DNA from 3 places in the Pseudomonas sp. 273 genome. Region 1 is predicted to be linked to each of the others. Evidence: predicted binding sites of a transcription regulator. Region 1 holds the regulator's gene; each other region holds the start of a gene.
The links. Region 1 encodes FliA, which starts transcription of late flagellar genes. Its sites were predicted from a motif close to CTAAAGTTTNNNNNNNNNNNGCCGNTAA; they were not measured.
Positions count from the first base shown of each region.

Region 2: PKO50_RS19220 (methyl-accepting chemotaxis protein) is a predicted target of FliA. The motif match lies at 3,236-3,263, and genes of this name have one in related genera.
Region 3: PKO50_RS31165 (methyl-accepting chemotaxis protein) is a predicted target of FliA. The motif match lies at 2,222-2,249, and genes of this name have one in related genera.

Region 1 is NZ_CP116775.1:4,866,495-4,872,164, reverse strand. Features, by position in the region: gene flhF (flagellar biosynthesis protein FlhF) at 1-834, shown strand, start outside; gene fleN (flagellar synthesis regulator FleN) at 983-1,813, shown strand; gene fliA (RNA polymerase sigma factor FliA) at 1,810-2,553, shown strand; gene PKO50_RS22130 (chemotaxis response regulator CheY) at 2,803-3,177, shown strand; gene PKO50_RS22125 (protein phosphatase CheZ) at 3,197-3,985, shown strand; gene PKO50_RS22120 (chemotaxis protein CheA) at 4,016-5,670, shown strand, end outside.
Region 2 is NZ_CP116775.1:4,216,856-4,222,525, reverse strand. Features, by position in the region: gene thrH (bifunctional phosphoserine phosphatase/homoserine phosphotransferase ThrH) at 77-694, shown strand; gene PKO50_RS19220 (methyl-accepting chemotaxis protein) at 1,053-3,197, opposite strand; gene PKO50_RS19215 (AI-2E family transporter) at 3,380-4,444, shown strand; gene nuoN (NADH-quinone oxidoreductase subunit NuoN) at 4,597-5,670, opposite strand, start outside.
Region 3 is NZ_CP116775.1:6,808,352-6,814,021, reverse strand. Features, by position in the region: gene xdhB (xanthine dehydrogenase molybdopterin binding subunit) at 1-1,255, shown strand, start outside; gene xdhC (xanthine dehydrogenase accessory protein XdhC) at 1,266-2,087, shown strand; gene PKO50_RS31165 (methyl-accepting chemotaxis protein) at 2,325-4,253, shown strand; gene PKO50_RS31160 (YigZ family protein) at 5,320-5,670, opposite strand, start outside.

The DNA.
Region 1 (5,670 bases):
CAGGCCGGCCTGTGGCGCCGCCTGCAGCGCATGGGCATGCCGGCGGACCTGGGCCGCCAACTGCTCGAGCGCGTGGCCTCGATCGCCGACCCCAAGCAGGCCTGGCGCATGCTCCTGGCCCACCTGGCGCGCTCGATCCGCACCCCCGACGCCGACCTGCTGGAGCAGGGCGGGGTGATCGCCCTGGTCGGCCCGGCCGGCATGGGCAAGACCACCACCCTGGCCAAGCTGGCGGCGCGCTACGTCCTCAAGTACGGTGCGCACAACCTGGCGCTGGTCAGCATGGACAGCTTCCGCCTGGGCGCCCAGGAGCAGATCAAGTCCCTGGGCCGCATCCTCAACGTGCCGGTGACCCTGGTCGACCCCGGCCAGTCGCTGCTGCAGGCCATGGCGCCGCTGGCGGGCAAGCGCCTGGTGCTGATCGACACCGCCGGCCTGCCGGCCAGCGACCCGGCGCTGCGCATGCAGCTCGAGGCCCTGGCGGCGCAGAGCCTGAACGTGAAGAATTACCTGGTGCTGGCCGCGACCAGCCAGAGCCAGGTGCTCAAGGCCGCCTGGCACGCCTATCGCAGCTGCGGCCTGGCCGGTTGCATACTGACCAAGCTGGACGAGGCGGGCAGCCTGGGCGAGGCCCTGGCGCTGGTGATAGCACAACGCATGCCGGTTGCCTATCTGGCGGACGGGCCGCGAATTCCGGATGATCTGCAGGTGGCGCGCGCGCACCAGTTGGTCAGCCGCGCGGTCAGCCTGCAGGCTCCCGAGGAGCCATGCGAGGACACCATGGCCGGCATGTTCGCCGGCCTCTATCAGCAGCCGGCGCGACACGTCGGCTGACGGATTCCAGGGGCGCCCCCGCACGCGGGGGTTCCAGGCGGATACGGATGCTCGAGCAGATCCGTAAGCGCTGGTGGCGGGAGAGCACCGCGACCGGCAGACCCAGGCGCCCACCGCGCCGGGGACGATGAAGAGACAAGGTAAGACTATGGGTATGCATCCCGTTCAGGTAATCGCGGTCACCGGTGGCAAGGGTGGCGTCGGCAAGACCAACGTCTCGGTGAACCTGGCGATGGCGCTGGCCGACCTCGGCCGCCGCGTCATGCTGCTGGACGCCGACCTCGGCCTGGCCAACGTCGACGTGCTGCTGGGGCTTTCGCCCAAGCGCACCCTGGCCGACGTCATCGAAGGCGAATGCGACCTGCGTGACGTGATCCTCCAGGGCCCCGGCGGCATCCGCATCGTCCCGGCGGCCTCGGGCACGCAGAGCATGGTGCAGCTCTCGCCCATGCAGCACGCCGGGCTGATCCAGGCCTTCAGCGACATCAGCGAGAACATCGACGTGCTGCTGGTGGACACTGCCGCCGGCATCGGCGATTCGGTGGTCAGCTTCGTCCGCGCGGCCCAGGAAGTGCTGCTGGTGGTCTGCGACGAACCGACCTCGATCACCGATGCCTACGCACTGATCAAGCTGCTGAACCGCGACTACGGCATGACGCGCTTCCGCGTGCTGGCGAACATGGCGCACAGCCCGCAGGAAGGGCGCAACCTGTTCGCCAAGCTGACCAAGGTCACCGACCGCTTCCTCGACGTGGCGCTGCAGTACGTCGGCGCCATCCCCTACGACGAGTCGGTGCGCAAGGCCGTGCAGAAGCAGCGCTCGGTGTATGAAGCCTTCCCGCGCAGCAAGGCCTCGCTGGCCTTCCGCGCCATCGCCCAGAAAGTCGACAGCTGGCCGCTGCCGGCCAACCCGCGCGGGCACCTGGAGTTCTTCGTCGAACGCCTGGTGCAGCATCCGACCACGGGTTCGACCGTATGATGAGCGGCTCCGGAGCGCTTATGTACAGCAAGACGCAGGCGCGCAATTCCCAGGAAGAACTGATCCAGCGCTATGCGCCGCTGGTCAAGCGTATCGCCTACCACCTGCTGGGCCGGCTGCCGGCCAGCGTGCAGGTGGAGGACCTGATGCAGGCCGGGATGATCGGCCTGCTCGAGGCGGCGAAGAAGTACGACCAGGGCAAGGGAGCCAGTTTCGAGACCTACGCCGGCATCCGCATCCGCGGGGCCATGCTCGACGAGGTGCGCAAGGGCGACTGGGCGCCGCGTTCGGTGCACCGCAACACCCGCCTGGTCAGCGACGCGATCCGCACCATCGAGGCGCGAACCGGACGCGACGCTAAAGATCAGGAAGTCGCTGCCGAACTCAATATGAGCCTCGACGATTACTACGCGATCTTAAGCGACACCCAGGGCAGCCGCCTTTACAGTTTCGACGACCTGCTGCAGGAAGGCGCCCAGGGCCCGGCGGAAGACACCACGCACCTGGACAACGAGCCCTCCCACGGCCTGGAGGACGAGCGTTTCCAGCAGGCGCTGGCCGACGCCATCACCAAGCTGCCCGAGCGCGAGCGCCTGGTGCTGGCGCTGTACTACGACGAGGAGCTGAACCTCAAGGAGATCGGCGAGGTGCTCGGGGTGAGCGAGTCGCGGGTCAGCCAGCTGCACAGCCAGTGCGCCGCGCGCCTGCGGGCCCGGCTGTCGGAGTGGCGTGCGCACTGATCGACCGGTGGACACAAGGAAGTAACGGAATTTTCCGGCGGGGCGTATAGAATCCCGTCGGCGCGATAGGTGCTGGCCCTTCGCCATGAAGGCCGGCGAGCGTGCGGGGAGGGGACGGCAGGCGCCGGCAGCCCGCTCCGCCGCGGACAAGCAACACGGCAGGCGCCGCCAGGGCGCCCGCCCAAGGGTATTCAAGGCGCGCCCGCCACTGCGCGCCGGGACTGGACGGAGGCAGGTTTGGACAAGAACATGAAAATTCTCATCGTGGACGACTTCTCCACGATGAGGCGCATCATCAAGAACCTCCTGCGCGACCTGGGGTTCACCAACACCGCGGAAGCCGATGACGGCACCACCGCGCTGCCGATGCTGCACAGCGGCAACTTCGACTTCCTCGTCACCGACTGGAACATGCCCGGCATGACCGGCATCGACCTGCTGCGCGCGGTACGCGCCGACGAGCGCCTGAAGCACCTGCCGGTGCTGATGGTCACCGCCGAGGCCAAGCGCGACCAGATCATCGAAGCGGCCCAGGCCGGGGTCAACGGCTACGTGGTCAAGCCTTTCACCGCCCAGGTGCTGAAAGAGAAGATCGAGAAGATATTCGAGCGGGTCGGCGGCTGAAGCCGACCAAGAGGGCGTCATGGATCTCGTCAACGAATCCAAGGGGGGCGACTTCGAGTCGACCCTGAAGAAACACGCGCGCGAATTGGTCGAGAGCCTGGAGCGCGGCGAAGTGCAGCAGGCCGTGCAGCTCATCCAGGAGCTCAACCAGGCCCGTGACCGCGGCCTCTACCAGGAGGTCGGCAAGCTCACCCGCGAGCTGCACAACGCCATCGTCAATTTCCAGATCGACCCGCGCTCGCGCCACGCCGAGGAAATGTCGCAGATCGCCGACGCCACCGACCGCCTGTCGTACGTGGTGCAGATGACCGAGAAGGCGGCCAACCGCACCATGGACCTGGTGGAAGAGTGCACGCCGCTGGTCGGCCACATCGAGGGCGAGGCCAAGGAGCTGCAGGAACAGTGGTCGCGCTTCATGCGCCGCGAGCTGGGCCCTGAGGCCTTCCGCGAGCTGGCCAAGCGCGTCGAGGCCTTCCTCTACAGCAGCGCCCAGGACAGCCGCAAGCTCTCTGCGCACCTGAACGACATCCTGCTGGCGCAGGACTTCCAGGACCTCACCGGGCAGGTGATCAAGCGCGTCACCCGGCTGGTCACCGAGGTGGAGAGCAACCTGGTCAAGCTGGTCTGGATGGCCGGGCAGGTGGATCGCTACGCCGGTATCGAGCACGACCACGAGGGCCTGCGCACGGCCGTCGAAAAAGAAAGATCGTCCAAGGGTGAAGGTCCGCAGGTTGCTGCCGATAAGAGAATGGACGTCGTATCCGGTCAGGACGATGTCGATGACCTGTTGTCCAGCCTTGGTTTTTGAGGTGTGTGAACACACCGTGGGGAGCACCGAATGAGCTTCGACGCCGATGACGAGATCCTCCAGGACTTTCTGGTGGAGGCCGGCGAGATTCTCGAGCAACTGTCCGAGCAACTGGTCGAGCTGGAAAGCCGGCCGGACGACATGGACCTGCTCAATGCCATTTTCCGTGGTTTCCACACCGTCAAGGGCGGCGCCGGCTTCCTCCAGCTGAACGCCCTGGTGGAATGCTGCCACGTGGCGGAGAACGTCTTCGACATCCTGCGCAAGGGTGAACGCCGCGTCACCTCCGAGCTGATGGACGTGGTCCTGCAGGCGCTGGACACGGTCAACGTCATGTTCGCCCAGGTCCGCGACCAGGAAGAGCCGACCCCGGCCACCCCCGAGCTGCTCGCCGCGCTGGCGCGCCTGGCCGAACCGGGCGACGACGACGCCGTCGAAGCCGCGCCCCAGGAAGAAGCCGCCGCGCCGGAACCCGCCGCCGAGCCGGCCGCCTATGGCGACATCACCGACGCCGAGTTCGAGCAACTGCTCGACGCCCTGCAGCCGGGCGACCAGGCGCCGCAGGCCGAACAGCCGCCGCAGGCCGGGGCCGCCGGCGCCGGCGACGAGATCACCGACGACGAATTCGAGGCCCTGCTCGACCAGTTGCACGGCAAGGGCCAGTTCAGCGGCGCCAGCAGCCTGCCGGAAGAGTCGGCCGCTGCGCCCGCTCCGGCCGAAGCGCCGGCCGCTGGCGACGAGATCACCGACGACGAGTTCGAGGCGCTGCTCGACCAGTTGCACGGCAAAGGCAAGTTCGGCGGTGCGACGGAAGAACCCGCTGCGCCTGTCGCCTCCGCTGCGCCGGCCGAAGCCGAGGCGCCCGCCGCCGGCGGCGACAACATCACCGACGACGAATTCGAGGCGTTGCTGGACCAACTGCACGGCAAGGGCAAGTTCAGCGCCGACGCTGCCGCCACGCCGGCCCCGTCAGCCGCCCCCGCGCCGGCCAAGGCCGCCGAGCCGGCCGCCGTGGCCAAGCCCAAGCCCGCGCCCAAGCCGGCCGCCAAGCCCGCGGACAGCCCGCGCCCGGCCGCCGTTCCCGCGCCGGCCCACGAGAAGAGCGCCAGCGAGGCGGAGACCACGGTGCGCGTGGACACCGCGCGCCTGGACGAGATCATGAACATGGTCGGCGAGCTGGTGCTGGTGCGTAACCGCCTGGTGCGCCTGGGCAGCAACAGCGGCGACGAGGCCATGGCCAAGGCCGTGGCCAACCTCGACGTGGTCACCGCCGACCTGCAGATGTCGGTGATGAAGACGCGCATGCAGCCGATCAAGAAGGTCTTCGGACGCTTCCCGCGGCTGGTGCGCGACCTGGCGCGCAACCTGAAGAAAGAGATCAACCTCGAGCTGGTGGGCGAGGAGACCGACCTGGACAAGAACCTGGTCGAGGCCCTGGCCGACCCGCTGGTGCACCTGGTGCGCAACGCCGTGGACCACGGCATCGAGTCGCCCGAGGAGCGCGAGGCCGCCGGCAAGGCGCGCGGCGGCCGGGTGGTGCTGTCCGCCGAGCAGGAGGGCGACCACATCCTGCTGTCGATCTCCGACGACGGCAAGGGCATGGACCCGGACATCCTCCGCGCCAAGGCGGTGGAGAAGGGCCTGCTGGACAAGGACGCCGCCGAGCGCCTGAGCGAGTCGGACTG
Region 2 (5,670 bases), 650 kb from region 1:
TATAAGCACCGCGTTGCGCCGGCCCGGACGAGCCGCTAGAGTGCCGCCTTCTGTCCAAACCTGCGGGGAATCGTTCGTGGAAATCGCCTGTCTCGACCTGGAAGGGGTACTGGTCCCGGAAATCTGGATCGCCTTCGCTGAAAAAACCGGTATCGAAGCGCTCAAGGCGACTACCCGCGATATCCCCGACTACGACGTGCTGATGCAGCAGCGCCTGCGCATCCTCGACGAGCACGGCCTGAAGCTGGCCGACATCCAGGAAGTGATCGCCACCCTGAAGCCCCTGGAAGGCGCGGTGGAGTTCGTGGACTGGCTGCGCGAGCGCTTCCAGGTGGTGATCCTCTCCGACACCTTCTACGAGTTCTCCCAGCCGCTGATGCGCCAGCTGGGCTTCCCGACCCTGCTGTGCCACAAGCTGGTCACCGACGAGACCGACCGCGTGGTCGGCTACCAGCTGCGCCAGAAGGACCCCAAGCGCCAGTCGGTGATCGCCCTCAAGAGCCTGTACTACCGCGTGATCGCCGCCGGCGACTCGTACAACGACACTACCATGCTCAGCGAAGCCCACGCCGGCATCCTGTTCCATGCGCCGGAGAACGTGATCCGCGAGTTCCCGCAGTTCCCGGCGGTGCACACCTACGAGGACCTGAAGCAGGAATTCCTCAAGGCGTCCAACCGCCAGCTCTGCCTGTAATGCCGGCGGGCCCATGGCCCGCGGTTCGAGGAAGAACGCCGTTTCCCGTCATGGGAAACGGCGTTTTTTGTTGGTTTCAGGAAAACACGGGCGGGCTTGTCGACCTGTGCCGAGGCGCCCTTCATAGGATGGGTGTGGGGCCGAGGTATTGGGGTTCCGGCCAGCGGCGGATAACCGCGAACGGTTATGCGCCCTACGAACTCGCCGGCTGACGCCGCATCGTCCGCCCACTCCGAACGGCCCCCTCTCCCTTCAGGGAGAGGGTTGGGGAGAGGGCGCTCTTACACCCAACGCCGTAGCCGCCGGGAAATCCTGTTCGCGAGCAAGCTCGCTCCTACAGGTATGGCGTCCCCGCCGATCACACCCGGAACTGCCCCATCAACCCCTGCTGGTGGTTGGCCAGGTCGTTCAGCGACTGGCTGATCTGCGCCGATTCCTGGGCCTGGCCGGACAGCGACTCGGTCACGTCGCGGATGCCCGCCACGTTGCGGTTGATCTCCTCGGCCACCGCGCTCTGTTCTTCGGCGGCGCTGGCGATCTGCAGGTTCATGTCGTTGATCACCCCCACCGCCTCGCCGATGCGGCGCAGCGCGGCCACCGCCTGTTCCACCTGGCTGACGCTGCCCTGGGCCTGCTGGTGGCTGCTGTGCATGGCGCTGACCACTTCGCGGGTGCCGTTCTGCAGGCCTTCGATGACCTGGCGGATTTCCTCCACCGAGTCCTGGGTGCGCTTGGCCAGGTTGCGCACTTCGTCGGCCACCACCGCGAAGCCACGGCCGGCCTCGCCGGCGCGGGCCGCCTCGATGGCAGCGTTGAGCGCCAGCAGGTTGGTCTGCTCGGCGATGGCGCGGATCACCTCCAGCACCGAGCCGATCTGCTCGCTGCTGGCGGCCAGGCCCTCGACCTGGGTCATGGCCTGGCTCATGTCGCGGGCCAGTTCGTCGATGGCGCGGGTGGTCTGGTCGATCACCGCCAGGCCGTCGCGGGTGGCGCCGTCGGCGCCGCGGGCGGCATCGGCGGCTTGCGCGGCGCTGTTGGCCACGTCGTGGGCGGTGGCGCTCATTTCCTGGGAGGCGGTGGCCACCTGCTCGATCTCGCGGAACTGCTGCTGCATGCCGGCGCTGGTCTGGGTGGACAGCGCAGCGGACTGGTCGGCGGTGGCGCGGGCGTCCTGCACCGAGGCCTTCACGTCGCGGATGATCGGCTGCAGCTTGTCGAGGAAGCGGTTGAACCAGCCGGCCAGCTCGCCCAGTTCGTCCTGGCCCTGGTACTTCAGGCGCTGGGTCAGGTCGCCCTCGCCGCTGGCGATGTCGCGCAGCATGCCGGCCACGCCGAGGATCGGGCGCGTCACGCCGCGGGCGGTCAGCCATACCAGCAGCAGGCCGAGCAGGGCGGCGAGCAGGCCCAGGCCGAGTTCGACGACGGTGCCCTGGGTACGTTGCTGGTCCAGCTCCTGCTGCAGCTTCACCGCCGGGCCCTGCAGGGCCTGCAGCGGCACGTCGATGAGCACGCCCCAGGCCTCGGCCTCGGGGATCGGGCGCAGCGGTTGCAGGGCGCGCAACTCGCCGTCGTGTTCGAGGACCTTGTGCTGGCCGGCGCCGAGCAGTTGCAGCAACTGCCCGCCCTGGGCGGGGTAGACCTCCTGCAGCTTCTTGCCGAGCTTGCCGGCGTCGGCGCTGTAGCCGGCGAGCAGGCCGGCGGGGCTGATGATGGCGACGCGGCTCTGGCCCTCGTAGAGTTCCTGGCTGCCTTCACGGGCGATTTCCTGCAGGCGGTCGAGGGCGATGTCCACCCCCAGCACGCCGACCAGCTTGCCGTCGACCTGCAGGGGCAGGGCGATGCTGGTCATGAGGATCTTGCGGTTGCCCACCTCGTCGACGTAGGGCTCCAGCACGCAGGTCTTGCCGGCGGCCTTCGGGCAGGTGTACCAGGCGTTGTAGGCCGCGCCGCTGGGGCCGGGGCTGGTGTCGGCGAGCATCTTCTCGTCCATCGGCTCGGCCTCCAGCTGGCCGGGGGTGGCCTGGGCCCAGTATTGCGAGAAGCGCCCCTTCTCGTTGCTGCCGAGTTCGGTGCGGCCCTCGGCCTGGGCGTCGCGGCCGTCCAGGGCGTCGGGCTCGAAGGCCAGGTACAGGCCGAGCAGCTCGGGGTTGGCCGCCACCGCGTCGCGCATCTGCCGGTTCAGTTCCTCGCGCAGGGCCAGGGTGTCCAAGCCGCGCTGGGCGGCGAGCTGGCGCATGGCCAGGGCCTGCCGGGCGAAGCTCTGCGCGTAGCGGTAGGCGTCGCTGAAGTAGCGCTGGATACGCATCGCCTGGATCTCGCCGCGGGCGCGCAGGCGGGCCTCGGCGGCGTCGTCCAGCATGCGGGTGCTGGATTCCTTCACCAGCGCGGTGCTGTGCTGCATGCGGTAGATCGACAGACCGGCGAGCAGCGAAACCACGCCGAGCAGGCACAGGCCCGCGAGCAGGGTGATCTTCCACTGGATGGAGAGGCGACGAAAAGGCATGGGGGTGTCCTCTGCGGGAACCTTGGGGGTGTTCGGAAATATCGGCGGCTGTGCGATTTTCTTTACAGACATTGCTGCCGTCCGTCGGCTGGGCCTCTGGAGCGCCAGTCTCGCGCCGGGTTGCACTTCGCCACCCATCTGCTGACTAATGTGCAGGCCACTCTCGGCAGATGGGATTGCACATGCTCGATTCGAAACTGGAAAACCGGACGTTCCTGATACTGCTGGCGGTGGTCAGCATCGCCTTCGCCTGGCTGCTGCTGCCGTTCTACGGCGCGGTGTTCTGGGGCACCATCCTGGCCATCATCTTCGCCCCGGTGCACCGCCGGTTGCAGGCGCGCCTGGGCGGGCGCAGGAACCTGGCGGCGCTGATCACCCTGAGCGCCTGCATCCTCATCGTGATCCTGCCGGTGATCTTCATCACCGGCTCGCTGGTGCAGGAGGGCGCCAACCTCTACCAGAGCCTGAAATCCGGCCAGCTGAACCCCGCCGGCCTGGTGCAGCAGGCCTTTGCCGCCTTGCCGCCGTGGGCCCACCAGTGGCTGGAGCGCTTCGACCTGGGCGACCTGTCGAGCCTGCAGGAGAAGCTCTCCAGCGGCGCCATGCAGGCCAGCCAGTTCGTCGCCACCAAGGCCTTCAGCATCGGCCAGAACACCTTCGACTTCGTCATCAGCTTCGGCGTGATGCTCTACCTGCTGTTCTTCCTGCTGCGCGACGGCCGCACCCTGGGCCGGCGGATCAAGCAGGCGGTGCCGCTGGACCACGAGCACAAGCAGCACCTGTTCACCAAGTTCACCACCGTGGTGCGCGCCACGGTGAAGGGCAACATCGCCGTGGCCGCCACCCAGGGTGCGCTGGGCGGGTTGATCTTCTGGTTCCTCGGCATCCAGGGCTCGCTGCTGTGGGGCACGCTGATGGCCTTCCTGTCGCTGCTGCCGGCCATAGGCGCGGGGCTGGTGTGGGTGCCGGTGGCGGCCTGGTTCCTGCTCACCGGGGCGATCTGGCAGGGCGTGGTGCTGATCCTCTTCTGCGTGCTGGTGATCGGCCTGGTGGACAACATCCTGCGCCCGATCCTGGTGGGCAAGGACACCAAGATGCCCGACTACGTGGTGCTGATCTCCACCCTCGGCGGCATGTCGCTGTTCGGCTTGAACGGCTTCGTCATCGGCCCGCTGATCGCCGCGCTGTTCATCGCCAGCTGGGACCTGTTCACCGGCCGCGAGGAAACCGAGGATTTGGCGGGGTAGGGGAGGGCTCGGTAATTATGAGCGCCGACCTTGCCGGCGGAGTCGCGGATAAGATCCGCTCCTACGAAGAACAATCCCGGCGCGTACGAACAGCGTTTCGCAGGCAACAAAAAACCCCGCCGAGGCGGGGTTTTTCTTTGCTGCTCTGGCTATCAGCCGGCGGCGGCGACCGCCAGGCCGGAGTGCTGGAGGATGTCCAGCAGCGGCTGCGGGTACACGCCGAGGAAGAAGGCCAGCAGGGCGATGGCCACCAGCATGATGCCGCCGGCGCGCTGGGCCCAGTCCAGGGGCGCGTCGTGGCGCTTCATGTTCGGCTCGACCAGGAACAGGGTGACCATGACGCGCAGGTAGTAGTACAGGCCGATGGCGCTGCCCAGGACCAGGGCGCCGACCAGCCACCACAGGTGCGACTCGACGCCGCTGGCGATGACGTAGAACTTGCCGATGAAGCCGGCGGTCAGCGGGATGCCGGCCAGGGACAGCATCATCACGGTCATCACCGCGGTCAGCACCGGGCGGCGCCAGAACAGGCCGCGGTATTCGAACAGGGCATCGGCGTCGCGGCCGCCGTAGGGGGTGGACATCAGGGTGACCACGCCGAAGGCGCCCAGGGTGGTGACCACGTAGGTGGTCAGGTAGACGCCGACGGTCTCCACGGCCAGGCCGTTGCTGGCCACCACGGCGATCAGCAGGTAGCCCAGGTGGGCGATGGAGGAGTAGCCGAGCAGGCGCTTGAGGTTGCTCTGGGTCAGCGCCAGCAGGTTGCCGACCAGGATCGAGATGACCGCGATGACCGCCAGGGCGACGTGCAGCACGCCGCTGTGCAGGGCCGCCGGGGCGATCTGGAACAGGCGCAGCAGCACGGCGAACACGGCGACCTTGGCGGCGGTGGCGAGGAACGCCGCCACCGGGGCCGGGGCGCCTTCGTAGACGTCCGGGGTCCACAGGTGGAAGGGCGCCAGCGACAGCTTGAAGCCCAGGCCCACCAGCATCATGCCCACGCCGATGGTCAGCAGCGGGCTGTGCACGGTGCCTTCGGCCAGGGCGCTGCCCAGGCCGGCGAAGTCCAGGGTGCCGGCTTCGGCGTAGAGCATGGCCATGCCGAACAGCAGGAAGGCCGAGCCCGCGGCGGACAGCACGGTGTACTTGATGCCGGCTTCCAGGCTGCGCTTGTTGAAGAAGGCGTAGGCCACCATGCCGTAGACCGGTACCGACAGCAGTTCCAG
Region 3 (5,670 bases), 1.9 Mb from region 1:
CCTGGCGCTGACTCCGGTGAAGTTCGGCATCAGCTTCACCGCCCAGCACCTGAACCAGGCCGGCGCGCTCATCCACCTGTACACCGACGGCAGCATCCAGCTGAACCACGGCGGCACCGAGATGGGCCAGGGCCTGAACGTCAAGGTGGCGCAGATAGTCGCCGAGGAATTCCAGGTGCCCCTTGAGCGCGTGACCATCACCGCCACGCGCACCGACAAGGTGCCCAACACCTCGCCCACCGCGGCCTCCAGCGGCACCGACCTGAACGGCATGGCCGCCCGCGACGCGGCCCGCACCCTCAAGGCGCGGCTGGCGGAATTCCTCGCCGCGCGCGAGGGCGTGGCGCTGCAGGAAGTGCGCTTCGCCCACGGCCAGGTGCAGGTCCGCGACAAGGCGCTGGACTTCGCCGAGGTGGTGCAGGCCGCCTACTTCGCACGGGTGCAGTTGTCCGCCACCGGCTTCTACCGCACGCCGAAGATCCACTACGACCGCGCCACCGGCCAGGGCCACCCGTTCTTCTACTTCGCCTACGGCGCGGCGGTGTCCGAGGTGGAAGTGGACACCCTGACCGGCGAATACCGCCTGCTGCGGGTGGACATCCTCCACGACGTCGGCCGCAGCCTCAACCCGGCCATCGACATCGGCCAGATCGAGGGCGGCTTCGTCCAGGGCATGGGCTGGCTGACCTGCGAGGAACTGAAGTGGGACGCCAAGGGCCGGCTGCTCACCACGGGGCCGGCGACCTACAAGATCCCGGCGGCGAGCGACGTGCCCGAGGACTTCCGCGTGGCCCTGTTCGACCGGCCCAACGAGGAGGACAGCGTGTACCTGTCCAAGGCGGTGGGCGAGCCGCCGTTCATGCTGGCCATCTCGGTGTGGTCGGCCCTGCGCGACGCCATCGCCAGCCTGGCGGACTACCGGGTGAGCCCGGCGCTGGACACCCCGGCGACGCCGGAGCGGGTGCTGTGGGCCTGCGAAGCGTTGAAGGGGCGGGCTGTGGATAGTTCGCTGGAGGACGCGTCATACCCTCACCCTAGCCCTCTCCCGGAGGGAGAGGGGACCGTTTCGCGTAAAGCGAAACAACGGAGTCAGCCGGACACTGTGGATAACAGGAAAACTCCCAATCTTCCTGCACACACCGAACTAGCCCCCTCTCCCTTCAGGGAGGGGGCTGGGGAGAGGGAACCCACCTCACCCACAACGCCGAAACACCCAACCAACACCAGCAACCCACCCCAGGACCCCACCCCATGACCCCACCTGGATGGACGCCATCGCCCGCCTGCGCGACGGCGCCGAGCCCTACGTACTGGTCACCGTCATCGGCGTCCAGGGCTCCACCCCGCGCGAGGCCGGCTGCAAGATGCTGGTCACGGCCGACGCCTGCTACGACACCATCGGCGGCGGCCACCTGGAACTGGCCGCCACCGAGCACGCGCGCCAACTGCTGCTGGCCGGCAAGGATGCCCAGAGCCTGGAGCACTTCCCCCTGGGCGCGCGCCTGGGCCAGTGCTGCGGCGGCCGCGCCAGCCTGCTGTTCGAATGCTTCGCGGTGCGCGGGCCGCAGGTGCTGCTGTTCGGCGCCGGCCACGTCGGCCGCGCCCTGGCGCCGCTGCTGGCGGGCCTGCCGCTGCGCCTGGAATGGGTGGACAGCCGCGCCGCGGAATTCCCCGCCGAGTTACCCACAGGGGTGCGCTGCAGCCTGCTGGACGATCCGCCGGAGGCTGTGGATAAGGCGCCGCCGGGCAGCTACTACCTGATCATGACCCACAACCACCCGCTGGACTATGCGCTGGCCGAAGCGGTGCTCAAGCGCGGCGACGCCGGCTTCCTCGGCATGATCGGCTCGCAGACCAAGGCCCAGCGCTGCCGCATGCGCCTGGAACAGCGCGGCTTTTCCACAGCCGCCATCGAAACCCTGCACTGCCCCATCGGCCTGCCCGAGGTACCCGGCAAGCGCCCGCTGGAGGTGGCCATCGCCGTGGCCGCCCAGGTCATCGCCCGCTATCACCAGGACGCCCCGCCACGCACCACCCGCAGCGGCGTCGAATGGAAAGCCCTGTGCACCGAGGCAAACCGCACGTAGGGCGAATAACCGTTCGCGGTTATCCGCCGCTACACCGCCCTCATGCCAAGCGCCTCGGCCAAGGCCGGAGCGCATCCGATACCGGGATCAACCCTTATCCGCCCAGCCCACGCCGAAAAACCTGACCAACGGGACAACAGTTTCCCGCCTCCTGGCCGATAACCCTTCCGGCCCCGTCCACACGCCCCGCATCCCACCCGCGAAAGGATTCGCCGCGCGACACGAGGACAACAACAAATGCGCCTTCGCAGCATCCAGACCCAACTCATCCTCAGCATGGGCGCCGCCCTGCTGCTCAGCCTGCTCATCGTGCTCGGCCTCTACGCCGTGCTGGTCAACCGCCTGAGCGAGCGCTACCTGCTCGAACAGGCGCTGCCGGCGAGCATCCAGGCCATCGCCAACGACTTCGAGCGCCGGCTCACCGGCCCGCTCACCGCCGCCGCCGGCATCGCCGACAACAGCCTGGTGCAGGACTGGCTGGCCGCCGGCGAGGACCCGGCGCGGCAGGCCGACTTCGTCCGCTACCTGGGCGGCATCCGTACCTCGCAGCAGGCCTTCGCCGCGCTCATCGTCAGCCGGGCCAGCGACGCCTACTACAGCGACAAGGGCAAGGAACGCACCCTGTCCCGCAGCGAGCCCCAGGACGCCTGGTGCTTCAACTTCATCGGCAGCGGCCGGCCGCAGGTGCTGAACATCGACACCGACGTCGGCAGCGGCGAACTCACGCTGTTCATCGACCGCCGCGTCGAACGCGACGGCAAGCTGCTGGGCATCGCCGGCCTGGGCCTGCGCATGGACGAGCTGTCGAAGCTGATCCGCGACTTCCGCTTCGGCCAGTCCGGCCACGTGTACCTGGTGAAGAACGACGGCCAGGTGCAGATCCACCCGGACCCAGCCCGGGCCCTCGGCAAGGCCCTGGCCGACCTGGTGGGCGGCGACGCGGCCCGGGCGCTGCTCGGCCAGCCGGGCTTCCACAGTAGCCGCTTCGAACGCGATGGCGAGGCCTACCTGGCCGCCAGCCTGCCGCTGCGCGACCTCGGCTGGACGCTGGTCAGCGAGGTGCCGGAGGCCGAGGTCTACGCCGACGCGCGCCAGGCCCTGCGCCTGTCCGGCCTGGCCGGCGCGGCGGTGGCGCTGCTCTGCCTGGGCCTGGTGGTGCTGCTGGCCCGCGGCCTGGTGCGGCCGATCCGCCAGGTGACCACGGCGCTGCTGGACATAGGCGCCGGCGGCGGCGACCTGACACGCCGCCTGGACGACTCCCGCGCCGACGAGCTGGGCGACCTGGCCCGCGGCTTCAACCGCTTCCTCGAAGGCCAGCGCCAGCTGATCGGCGCCGTGCTCGCCACCAGCCAGCAGTTGCAGCGCAGCGTGGCCGAGGTGGCGCGGGTTGTGGATAACACCGCGGAGCACGCCAGCCGCCAGCAGGAGATGACCGACATGGTGGCCACGGCGGTGAACGAGATGGGCAGCACCGTGCAGGAAATCGCGCGCAACGCCGAGCAGGCCGCCAGCGCCTCGCAGCAGGCCCGTGGCGAAGCCGGCCAGGCGCGCCAGGTGGTGGGCGGCTCGCTGCAGCATGGCGAGCGCATGTCCGCCGAGATCGGCCAGGCCGCCGAGGCGGTGAGCGACCTCGCGGCCCAGGTCGCGACCATCGACCAGGTACTGGCGGTGATCCGCGGCATTTCCGAGCAGACCAACCTGCTGGCGCTCAACGCCGCCATCGAGGCCGCGCGCGCCGGCGAACTGGGCCGCGGCTTCGCCGTGGTGGCCGACGAGGTGCGCACCCTGGCCGGGCGCACCCAGGGCTCCACCGACGAGATCCAGGCGATGATCCAGCGCCTCAAGCAGGGCGCCGAGCAGGCGGTCAGCTCCATGCACTCGGGCCAGGCGGCCACCGGCGAGGGCCTGGCCGCCAACCAGCGCGCCGGCGCCTCGCTGGGCGCCATCGCCGACCAGGTGGAGCGCATCAGCGACATCAACCACCAGGTCGCCGCCGCCACCGAGGAACAGAGCGCGGTCACCGAGGAAATCAACCGCAACGTCCAGGGCATCGCCGACCTGGCCCGCGCCACCGCCGGCGAGGTGCACCAGGGCCGCGAGCAATGCCACGCCCTGCGCGGCCTGGCCGACGACCTGCAGCGGCAGATGGGGCAGTTCCGCTTGTAACGCCGCGGCTGGACGTAGGGCGTATAACGCTCCGCGTTATACGCCGTTTGACCTTGGCGCCAGGCGCGCCTCGGAGCTGGCCCCGAAGCGCCTGTCCGGGGCGCTCCGGGTTCGGACCAGAGGCCAGGCATGAGGGTGGTGTAACGGCGTATAACCGCGAACGGTTATACGCCCTACGCTGTGGTTGGGCCTGATGTAGGGCGTATAACGCTCCGCGTTATACGCCGTTTGACCTTGGCGCCAGGCGCGCCTCGGAGCTGGCCCCGGAGCGCCTGTCCGGGGCGCTTCGGGTTCGGGCCAGAGGCCGGGCATGAGGGCGGTGTAACGGCGTATAACCGCGAACGGTTATACGCCCTACGCTCCTGTTATCCACTGTTGAAAAGGGGTTTTCGCTGTCCACAGGCGGCAGGCTTCCACAGGGAGGCTCCATAGGCGCTTTTTTGCCTCTTCGATTTGTGGATACCCTTCTGCAGCCCAGCAATTTCGGGGCTTTCTGCTCGAAAAACGTACAGTTTTCGCCAGCCGGCGGCGGTTCTGGCATCGGAAGTTTTCCCCAGAGGATATCCACAACGCTGTCCACGGCCTCTGTGAGCAATCCATTCGCCTGGCCGTGGAAAACCCCAGTTCCGCCGGCCTCTCCGCAGCCTTTCCCCTGCCCTGCACAAGTGCTGCCTCCAGCGTGGTTTTCCACCAGGATATTCACAGCTTGCCAAGGGCTTATACCGGGTTTGTCCAGGGTCCTTTTCCGGTGCTGCCAAGCCCGGCCTAAGCCCTTGAATTACGTGGCTTTCAGGCCATTGCAGAGCAAAAAACGTACAGCCTCGCGCAGCCCCCGGAATACCTGCTTCCGGGGCCTTCATCGACAGTTTTTCCACAGCCTTGCCCACGCTATCCGGGGATAGCCGGAAACGGCCTTTTGCGGGGTTTGGACAAATTCTGCGCAAAGCCTTGCAGGCCAGGGCTGACGAGGCCTGGAGCGGAGGGGGCACAGTTTGTCCACAGGATGCCGCACAGGAACCGGGGACAAAAACCCACCGCCGGTGGAAAAGCCCTGGGGATAATTGCTTCAGTCGTCGAGGCGGGTGGCGCGGATGCGGCCACGGCTGAGGTCGCCGAGCAGCCGTTGCAGCGCTTCGACCTGGGTATCGGGCAGGCTCAGGCGGATATCCACACCCTCGGCGCCGTAGGCCTCGTCCTCGATGCTCGCGCCCAGGGCGAGGATGCGCGCCTTGAGCAGCGCGTGCTCGGCGAAGCCGCAGGCGAAGGCCAGGCGCGTGCTGGGCACCAGCTCGATGCGCGGGGCGTCCTGCAGGCACTTGGCCGCGCAGCCGCCGTAGGCGCGGGCCAGGCCGCCGGTGCCGAGCTTGATGCCGCCGAACCAGCGGCTGACCAGCACCACCACGCGGTCCATGGCCTG